DNA from 2 places in the Raskinella chloraquaticus genome. Region 2 is predicted to be linked to the other one. Evidence: riboswitches for the same ligand, from Rfam matches in the RefSeq annotation. Region 2 holds a riboswitch; the other holds the start of a gene.
What was found. A riboswitch is a leader RNA that binds a small molecule or an ion and turns the genes downstream of it on or off. The one in region 2 is predicted to bind thiamine pyrophosphate.
Positions count from the first base shown of each region.

Region 1: linked by a shared signal. The riboswitch ahead of thiM (hydroxyethylthiazole kinase) and the one ahead of thiC (phosphomethylpyrimidine synthase ThiC) in region 2 are both predicted to bind thiamine pyrophosphate.

Region 1 is NZ_JAKFWN010000043.1:26,122-30,334, reverse strand. Features, by position in the region: gene ACINK1_RS13980 (fumarylacetoacetate hydrolase family protein) at 64-1,233, shown strand; gene ACINK1_RS13975 (DMT family transporter) at 1,311-2,228, shown strand; TPP riboswitch at 2,274-2,377, shown strand; gene thiM (hydroxyethylthiazole kinase) at 2,369-3,136, shown strand; gene thiE (thiamine phosphate synthase) at 3,133-3,792, shown strand; gene thiD (bifunctional hydroxymethylpyrimidine kinase/phosphomethylpyrimidine kinase) at 3,789-4,213, shown strand, end outside.
Region 2 is NZ_JAKFWN010000001.1:80,108-84,320, forward strand. Features, by position in the region: gene ACINK1_RS00435 (fused MFS/spermidine synthase) at 1-2,085, shown strand, start outside; TPP riboswitch at 2,126-2,244, shown strand; gene thiC (phosphomethylpyrimidine synthase ThiC) at 2,293-4,149, shown strand.

The DNA of each region.
Region 1 (4,213 bases), on a different contig from region 2:
GATTGCGGTGGCGGACAAGGATCATTATGGGCAGCGGCAATCGGGGCGCCGGATGGAGGATTTGTGACAAGATTACATCATTCGGCGCAAACCACCTTGCCGGCCGATGGCACGACAGGGACGTTGATCGGTCGTGTCTGGCGGGCTGATCAGGACGGTCCGTCGGTGGTGCGCATTGATGATGACGGGGTCTACGACATCTCACGCTCGTTTCCGCTGGTGAGTGTGTTGTGTGAAGAAAACGATCCTGCTGCGGCGGCACGTCAGGTGAAGGGTGAGCGGCTTGGCTCTCTGGACGACATTCTGGCGGGCGGCGCGCAAGGGGGTGCCGGTCTGTCGTTCCTTGCGCCCATCGACCTTCAGGCGATCAAGGCGGCAGGCGTCACGTTTATTCTGTCCCTGCTGGAGCGGGTGATCGAGGAGCAGGCGCGGGGTGAACCGGCGCGCGCGGATGCCATAAGGGCGGACATTCTGGCCAGTGTGGGGCGTGATCTTTCCGGCCTCAAACCCGGCTCGCCCGAGGCAGCAGCGCTTAAAAAAACACTGATGGCGCGCGGCGCCTGGTCACAATATCTCGAAGTCGGTATCGGCCCAGACGCGGAAATCTTCACCAAGGCGCAACCGATGAGCGCGGTGGGCACGGGAGCTGATATCGGCATCCACCCGGGCTCAAGCTGGAACAATCCGGAACCTGAAGTGGTTCTGATCGTCAATTCGCGCGGAGTGTTGGTCGGCGCAAGCCTGGGCAATGATGTCAATCTGCGTGATGTCGAGGGTCGCTCGGCGCTGCTTCTCGGGCGCTCGAAGGATAATAATGCCTCAACGGCCATCGGCCCCTTCGTTCGATTGATCGACCATAGTTTTTCGCTTCAAGATATTCGCCGCGCCCATGTCGAACTGGTGGTCGAGGGCGAGGACGGCTTTCGCCTCACCGGCTCCTCGACCATGACGGCGATTGCGCGCGATCCGCTTGATCTGGTGTCACAGACGATTGGCCCTCATCATCAGTATCCGGACGGTTTCGTGCTTTTCTGCGGTACGATGTTTGCGCCGATCGAGGATCGCGACCATCGGGGCGAGGGGTTCACACACAAGACCAACGATATCGTCACCATTCGCAGCAGCAAGCTTGGCAGTCTCGTCAATCGTGTCCGCCCCACCGATGACGCGCCACCGTGGCGCTTTGGAACGGCGGCACTGATACGCAATCTTTCAGCGCGCGGCCTCATCTAGATGGGGTTGTCACGGCAAGCGACGGTGAAAGATGTGCCCTGTTGTGATGATCCACAGCAACGGGAAGGCAGGCGACCTTGAGCGAACTTTACGGCATTGTCTTCAAGATCGCCGCCACCTTTGTTTTTGTCGTCATGGCGATGATGGTGAAGCTGGTGGCGGCCCGCCTGCCGACGGGTGAAATCGTCTTTGCACGCTCGCTCTTTGCCGTCATTCCGATCCTGGTTTACATTGCCATGCGTGGCCCGGTGCGCGCTGCGCTGGCGACCAGACGGCCCTTCGCCCATGTGTTGCGCGTCTGTATCGGTATCAGCTCTATGGCGCTCGGCTTTGCCGGTCTGTCCTATATTCCGCTGCCCGATGCGACGGCGATCGGCTATGCGATGCCGATTTTCGGAGTGATTTTTGCCGCAACGATCCTGCATGAGCGCGTGCGCATTTATCGCTGGACAGCGGTTGGTATCGGGATGGTGGGCGTGCTGATCATCCTGTGGCCGCATCTGGGCGAAGCGTTGACAACGTCTCCGAGTGCGGCGGCCATCGGCGCCCTCTTGTGCCTTGTCGCGGCGGTCTGTTCAGCCTTCGCCATGGTGACGGTGCGGGCTTTGACGTCAACGGAAGAACCGCCAACCATCGCCTTCTATTTTTCGCTGGGTGGCGCGGCGATTGGTCTGGCGAGCGCGCTCTTCGGCTGGGTGATGCCAACGCCTGGCGAAGCAGCCCTGCTGCTGGCCATCGGGGTCAGCGGCGGCGTTGGCCAGCTTCTCCTTACGACCAGCTTCAAATATGCCGATGCGTCCCTCATCGCGCCCTTCGAATATACGTCGATTGCCTGGGCGACGATGCTGGGCTGGTTTGTGTTTGGCGATGTGCCGGGCACGCAGACCATCATTGGCGGTCTTGTCGTCATTCTGTCGGGCATGTTCGTCATCTTCCGCGAGCGTCAGCTGGGGCTTAAAGCAAAATACGAGGCCGCCGCCCGCATGCCGCGCTGAGGCGCCAGCGCCTTGCCAAAAACCCGCCATACGCTTACATTCCCCGTCATCTCGTCGGGGTGCCTGAATGATCAGGCTGAGAGGTGACGTCCAACCCGTCGAACCTGAACCGGGTCATGCCGGCGGAGGAAATCGAGATCTTGAGCGCGTTGCGTCCGTCAGTAGCCGATTTGGGTGAAGCGCTTCGTCATTTGCGACGGCGACAGCCGCGTGTCCATTGTCTGACAAATATCGTTGCGGCCCAGTTCACGGCCAACGTCTTGCTTGCCATCGGCGCTGTTCCCTCGATGACGGTGTCGCCGGAAGAGATTGGTGCCTTTGTCGCGAGCGCCGATGCGCTTCTGGTCAATCTCGGGACTTTCGACCGTGAGCGGCGCGAGGCGGTGGGTATTGCGGTCGACACAGCGCGTGAAACTGGCAAGCCCTGGGTCCTTGACCCGGTCTTTATTGATCGCTCGGCGGATCGTGGCCGATTTGCCCAAGAGCTGCTTGCAAAATCGCCGCGCATCATCCGGCTCAATGGCAGCGAATATGGTGCGTTGTTTGACGAGCCGGCGCAGGCGGACGTCATTCAGGCGCGTGCGCTTGCAGGCGGCGTAACGATTGCCGTGAGCGGAGCTTCGGATTGCGTCAGCGACGGGAGGACGCCCGTCATCTGCGGCAACGGACATCCCTTCCTGCAAAAGGTGACGGCGATCGGCTGCGCCGAAGCGGCCTTGATGTCGGCCTTTGTGTCAGTCACGCGCGAACCGATCCTCGCAGCCATTGCCGGGCACATCGTGATGGGCGTTGCCGGAGAGATCGCGGCACAAAAAGCACAAGGTCCGGGTAGTTTCTCGGTCCATCTCATCGATGCGCTGCATGCGATGGATGACGCGATACTGAGCGAGAGGGCGAGATTGTCATGACATCTCTTGATCTGTCGCTTTACGCCATTTTTGACCCTGATGTGACGCCGGGCATCGAGATGGCGCACGCGCTGCGCGCGGCGGCTGCCGGCGGCGTCCGCCTGCTGCAATTGCGCTGTAAATCCATGTCCACGAACGCTTTTCTTCATCTGGCAATGACCGCGAAAGCAGCGCTTGCGGGGACAGGCGTGCCGCTGATCATCAATGACCGGGTTGACATCGCGATGGCCTGCGGGGCTGACGGGGTCCATGTCGGGCAGGATGATCTGCCGGCGGACGCCGCGCGGCGCATTCTGGGCGCCAACGCTATTATTGGCCTGACGGTGCGCAGCGAAGCGGAGGCGCGTGCCGCGCCGCTCGAGGTGATCGACTATGTCGGACTTGGCGGCGTATTTGCGACCGCCAGCAAGGTCAATGAGACGGCGCCGTTGGGACTGGACGGGTTTCGTCGTCTGGTCGATGTGCTCAGATCGCGTCGCGCTGATCTGCCGATATGCGCGATTGCCGGTATCACGGTTGATAATTGTGGGTCGGTGATCGCCGCGGGCGCTGATGGTATTGCCGTTATTTCGGCAATTTTTGCAGATGGCGAGCCCGCCATGGCGGCAGCGCGCCTTTCTGCCGAAATCACCAAAGCGCGGGCAAACCGGCGATGACGATTCCCATTGCGCTGACGATTGCCGGCTCGGATTCAAGCGGCGGGGCGGGCATTCAGGCGGATTTGAAGAGCTTTGCTGCCCAGCGTGTCTATGGGGCGAGCGTGATCACCGCGCTTACCGCCCAGAACACGCAGGGCGTGACGGCCATTCATGCCGTGCCGCCCGCCATCATCCGTGCGCAGATGGACGCGGTTTTTGACGATCTCGCCGTCAAGGCGATCAAAATCGGCATGCTCGGCAATCGTGAGACGATCAGTGCTGTCGCTGACGGGCTGATGGCGCGCGAGTGCCCATTCATCGTGCTTGACCCTGTGATGGTTGCCCAATCGGGCGCGGCGCTCATTGATGATGGAGCGGTGGATGCCCTGATTGCCAACCTTTTTCCCCGCGCGCTGTTGGTGACGCCCAATCTGCCGGA
Region 2 (4,213 bases):
TCGGCGACCCTTGGTTTAGCCGGATTTCTGCTGTTTCAGGTGCAACCGGTGCTTGCGAAGTTCATCCTGCCCTGGTTTGGCGGCAGCGCGACGACCTGGACGGTATGCATGCTGTTCTTCCAGCTCGCTTTGCTGGCAGGCTATGGCTACGCCTACGCGCTCACCGCACCGATCAGGCCGCGCACCCAGGCGCTCCTGCATATCGGCCTGCTCGGGCTTGCCCTGCTTGCTCTGCCGATTACCCCGTCGGACGCCTACAAACCCGATAACGCCGACAATCCGCTCGGGCGCATCATGGCGCTGCTGACGGTGTGCGTCGGGCTGCCCTATATGGTCCTGTCCACCACCTCGCCCCTGCTGCAACGCTGGCTTGCCCAGATCGACCGCTCGCTATTGGCCTCGCGCTTTTTTGCCGTCTCCAATCTAGGCTCGTTTCTTGGCCTGCTGAGCTATCCTTTCATCTTCGAGCCGTTGCTCTCCAGCCCCGAACAGACGATCGGGTGGTCGCGCCTTTTCGTTGTGTTTGCGCTCCTCATGGCGGGTTGCGCGGCGATTGTCCTGATGCGAGCCAACCCGCCCGCCACGATGAGCGAGATGGCCGACGCCAGCGCAGCGCCCGCCGCCAGCGATCGATTTTGGTTATGGCTCGTCTACTCTGGGCTCGGCTCGGTGCTGCTGATTGCGACCACCAACCAGATGACGCAGTGGACGGCCGTCATCCCCTTCCTGTGGATTTTGCCACTGTCGCTTTATCTTGCGACCTTCATCATCGCCTTCGGCTACCAGCACCTCTATCACCGGCTGGGGTTCTTTATCGGCTTTGTGCTGCTTGCAGTCGCCAGTGTCGGGCTGGTGCCCAGCGATCCAGGCGAGGGCCTGCTGCTGCGCCTTGCGTTCAATGCCGCGACGATGACGGCAGGATGCATGATCTGCCATGCCGAAATGGTCCGCCTGCAGCCGCCCGCCACACGCCTGCCGCGCTTTTACATGGCGATTTCGCTCGGTGGCGCCCTTGGCGGCATCGCGGTGGCGCTGATTGCCCCGCTGATTTTCTCCGATTACTGGGAATATCCGCTGGCCCTGATAGCTACCACCGTGATGGGTGCTGCCCTGTCATGGCGCAGCCTCGAGCCAGGCGCACGCGGGCAACGCCTGGCGCTGATCGCCAGCTGTGCGTCAGCGATTGCTGGTGCAGGCTATGCCCTGTCGCAGACGGCGCATAGTGAGCGAGACGTCGTCGATCGCATCCGCAATTTCTACGGGGTCGTGAAAATTATTCGCGAACATCAGGACGAGCCGGAACGCTTCTCGCTCACCATGGTGCAGGCGGGCGTGCCGCAGGGTTCGCAATACCAGATCCCGGCCAGACGCAATGAACCTTATTGCGCCTTCCTGCCAGGCTCCGGCGTCGGCCACGCCCTTGCAGCGTTGCGGGCCCGGCCTGCGGCAAGCAAAATGCCACTTCGCATCGGCTCGGTCGGCCTTGGTGTCGGCGTTCTGGCAGCACTTGGTCAACCCGGTGATGACATGCGTGTCTATGAGCTCAACCCGGCTGTGACCGACCTCACCAACCGGCATTTCTCCTTCGTGCGCGACAGCAAGGCCAAGGTGCAGGTTTTCCATGGCGACGGGCGCATCCTGCTGGAGCGCGAGCTTGCCGCCGGCACGCCCGGCAAGTTCGATCTTCTCGTCGTCGATGCCTTTCGCGGCGCCTCGCCGCCGCTCCATCTGATGACAAAAGAAGCCTTCGACATCTATCTCAGGCACCTGGCGCCCGGCGGTATTCTTGCCATCAATTTCGAGATCGACGTCTTCGGGCTGGCGCCGCTCCATCGCGGGCTGTCGAAGGAATTCAGTCTCAATGTCGGCTGGTTTGAAACGCCGTCCGCCAGCGATGATTGCGATGACACGGTGAGCTGGGCGCTTTACACGCGCGATGCGGCGCTTTTTGCTGCGCCCGACATCAAATCCGGCCTGTCGCAGTGGCGTGACGATGGCAAAAGCACGCTTTTGTGGACGGACGCCAACGCCAACCTGCTCAGCATCGTCAACTGGGACAATCTGATCGGGCGGGTGGCGGAGTAATCCACCGCATTGACTTTCAGGCACAGGAAGCAGACCTTGACACCTATCCGAGGGGGGCCCTGCCGAGAGGGCTGAGATACCGACAGGCAGATTGCCGGCGCGGTGACCCTTGAACCTGATCCGGGTCATGCCGGCGGAGGGACGGATCTTGCGCAACCAGCGCTCCCTCCCCCTGCCCGTGCCCGTCACACATGTGGAGGATACGTCATGACCATTCACCAGAAGCCTGAAGCTGCCGCGCCGCAAACCGTCACCACCGGGCCCGTCACCGGCTCGGCCAAGCGCTACGGGCAGTTCCCCGGTCTTCACGGCATCGGCGTTCCCTACCGCGAGATCGCGCTTGACCCATCAGCCAGCGAGCCGCCGGTCCGGGTCTACGATGCCTCGGGCCCTTATACAGACGTTAAAGCCACAATCGATCTGGCCAACGGCCTGCCGCAAATCCGCGAAGAATGGATCGCCAGACGCCATTTCGCCGCCGCAACACCCCGCGCGGTGAAGCCCGAGGACAATGGCTTCGTGCCGCTCGATAAGCTCGTGCCCGCCTGCCCCGCCAATCGTCTGGTGCGTGTTGGTCAGGACGGGCAGATGGTGACGCAATATGAATTTGCCCGCGCCGGCATCATCACGCCGGAAATGATTTACGTGGCGCATCGCGAGAATCTGGCCCGTGAGAAAGCGCTCGACAACGCTGAGGCCATCATCGCCGATGGCGAGAGCTTCGGTGCTGCCATTCCGCCCTTCATCACGCCGGAATTCGTGCGTGAGGAAATCGCCCGTGGCCGTGCCATCATCCCCGCCAATATCAATCACACGGAACTGGAGCCGATGGCGATCGGCCGCAATTTCCTTGTCAAGGTCAATGCCAATATCGGCAATTCGGCGGTCACATCCTCGGTTGCCGAAGAGGTGGAAAAGATGGTGTGGTCGATCCGCTGGGGAGCGGACACGGTGATGGACCTCTCAACGGGTCGCAACATCCACAACATCCGCGACTGGATCTTGCGCAATGCGCCGATCCCGATTGGCACGGTGCCGATCTATCAGGCGCTGGAAAAAGTTGGCGGCGATCCGCTGAAGCTTGACTGGGAGGTGTTCAAGGATACTCTCATCGAACAGGCCGAACAGGGCGTCGATTATTTCACCATCCATGCCGGCGTGCGCCTGGCCTATGTGCCGCTCACCGCCCATCGTGTCACCGGCATTGTCAGCCGTGGCGGTTCCATCATGGCGCGCTGGTGCCTTGCCGGCCATCGCGAGAGTTTCCTCTACGAGCATTTCGGCGATATCTGCGACATCATGCGCAAATATGACGTGTCATTCTCGTTGGGCGATGGCTTGCGCCCCGGCTCGATTGCCGATGCCAATGACCGGGCGCAATTCGCCGAGCTGGAGACACTGGGCGAACTTACCAAAGTGGCGTGGGACAAGGGCTGCCAGGTGATGATCGAGGGCCCCGGCCATGTGCCGATGCACAAGATCAAGGTCAATATGTACAAGCAGTTGAAGGAATGCGGCGAAGCGCCCTTCTATACGCTGGGGCCGCTGACGACCGACATCGCGCCAGGCTATGACCACATCACGTCGGGCATAGGGGCCGCCATGATCGGCTGGTTCGGCACGGCGATGCTGTGCTACGTGACGCCGAAAGAACATCTCGGCCTGCCCAATCGCGATGATGTGAAGACCGGCGTCATCACCTACCGCATCGCCGCGCATGCAGCCGACCTTGCCAAGGGCCACCCGGCCGCCCAGCTCAGGGACGATGCGATGAGCCGGGCGCGCTTCGAATTTCGCTGGGAGGACCAGTTCAATATCGGCCTTGATCCCGATACGGCGCGCGCCTACCACGACGAAACGCTGCCCAAGGACGCGCATAAGACGGCGCATTTCTGCTCCATGTGCGGGCCGAAATTCTGCTCGATGAAAATCACCCAGGACATCCGAAAAGAGGCAGCCGAGCTTCTCGACAATGAGAAGACCGCACTCGCCGGCATGGCCGAGATGAGCGAGAAATTCATGGCAGGCGGGGGGAAGTTGTATGTGGATAAGAGAGAAAATTGACGGCGAAAGAAGTGATTTTCACTTGCGTGCTTATCCAGAATAATTTTTGTTTCCCTCTCGATGC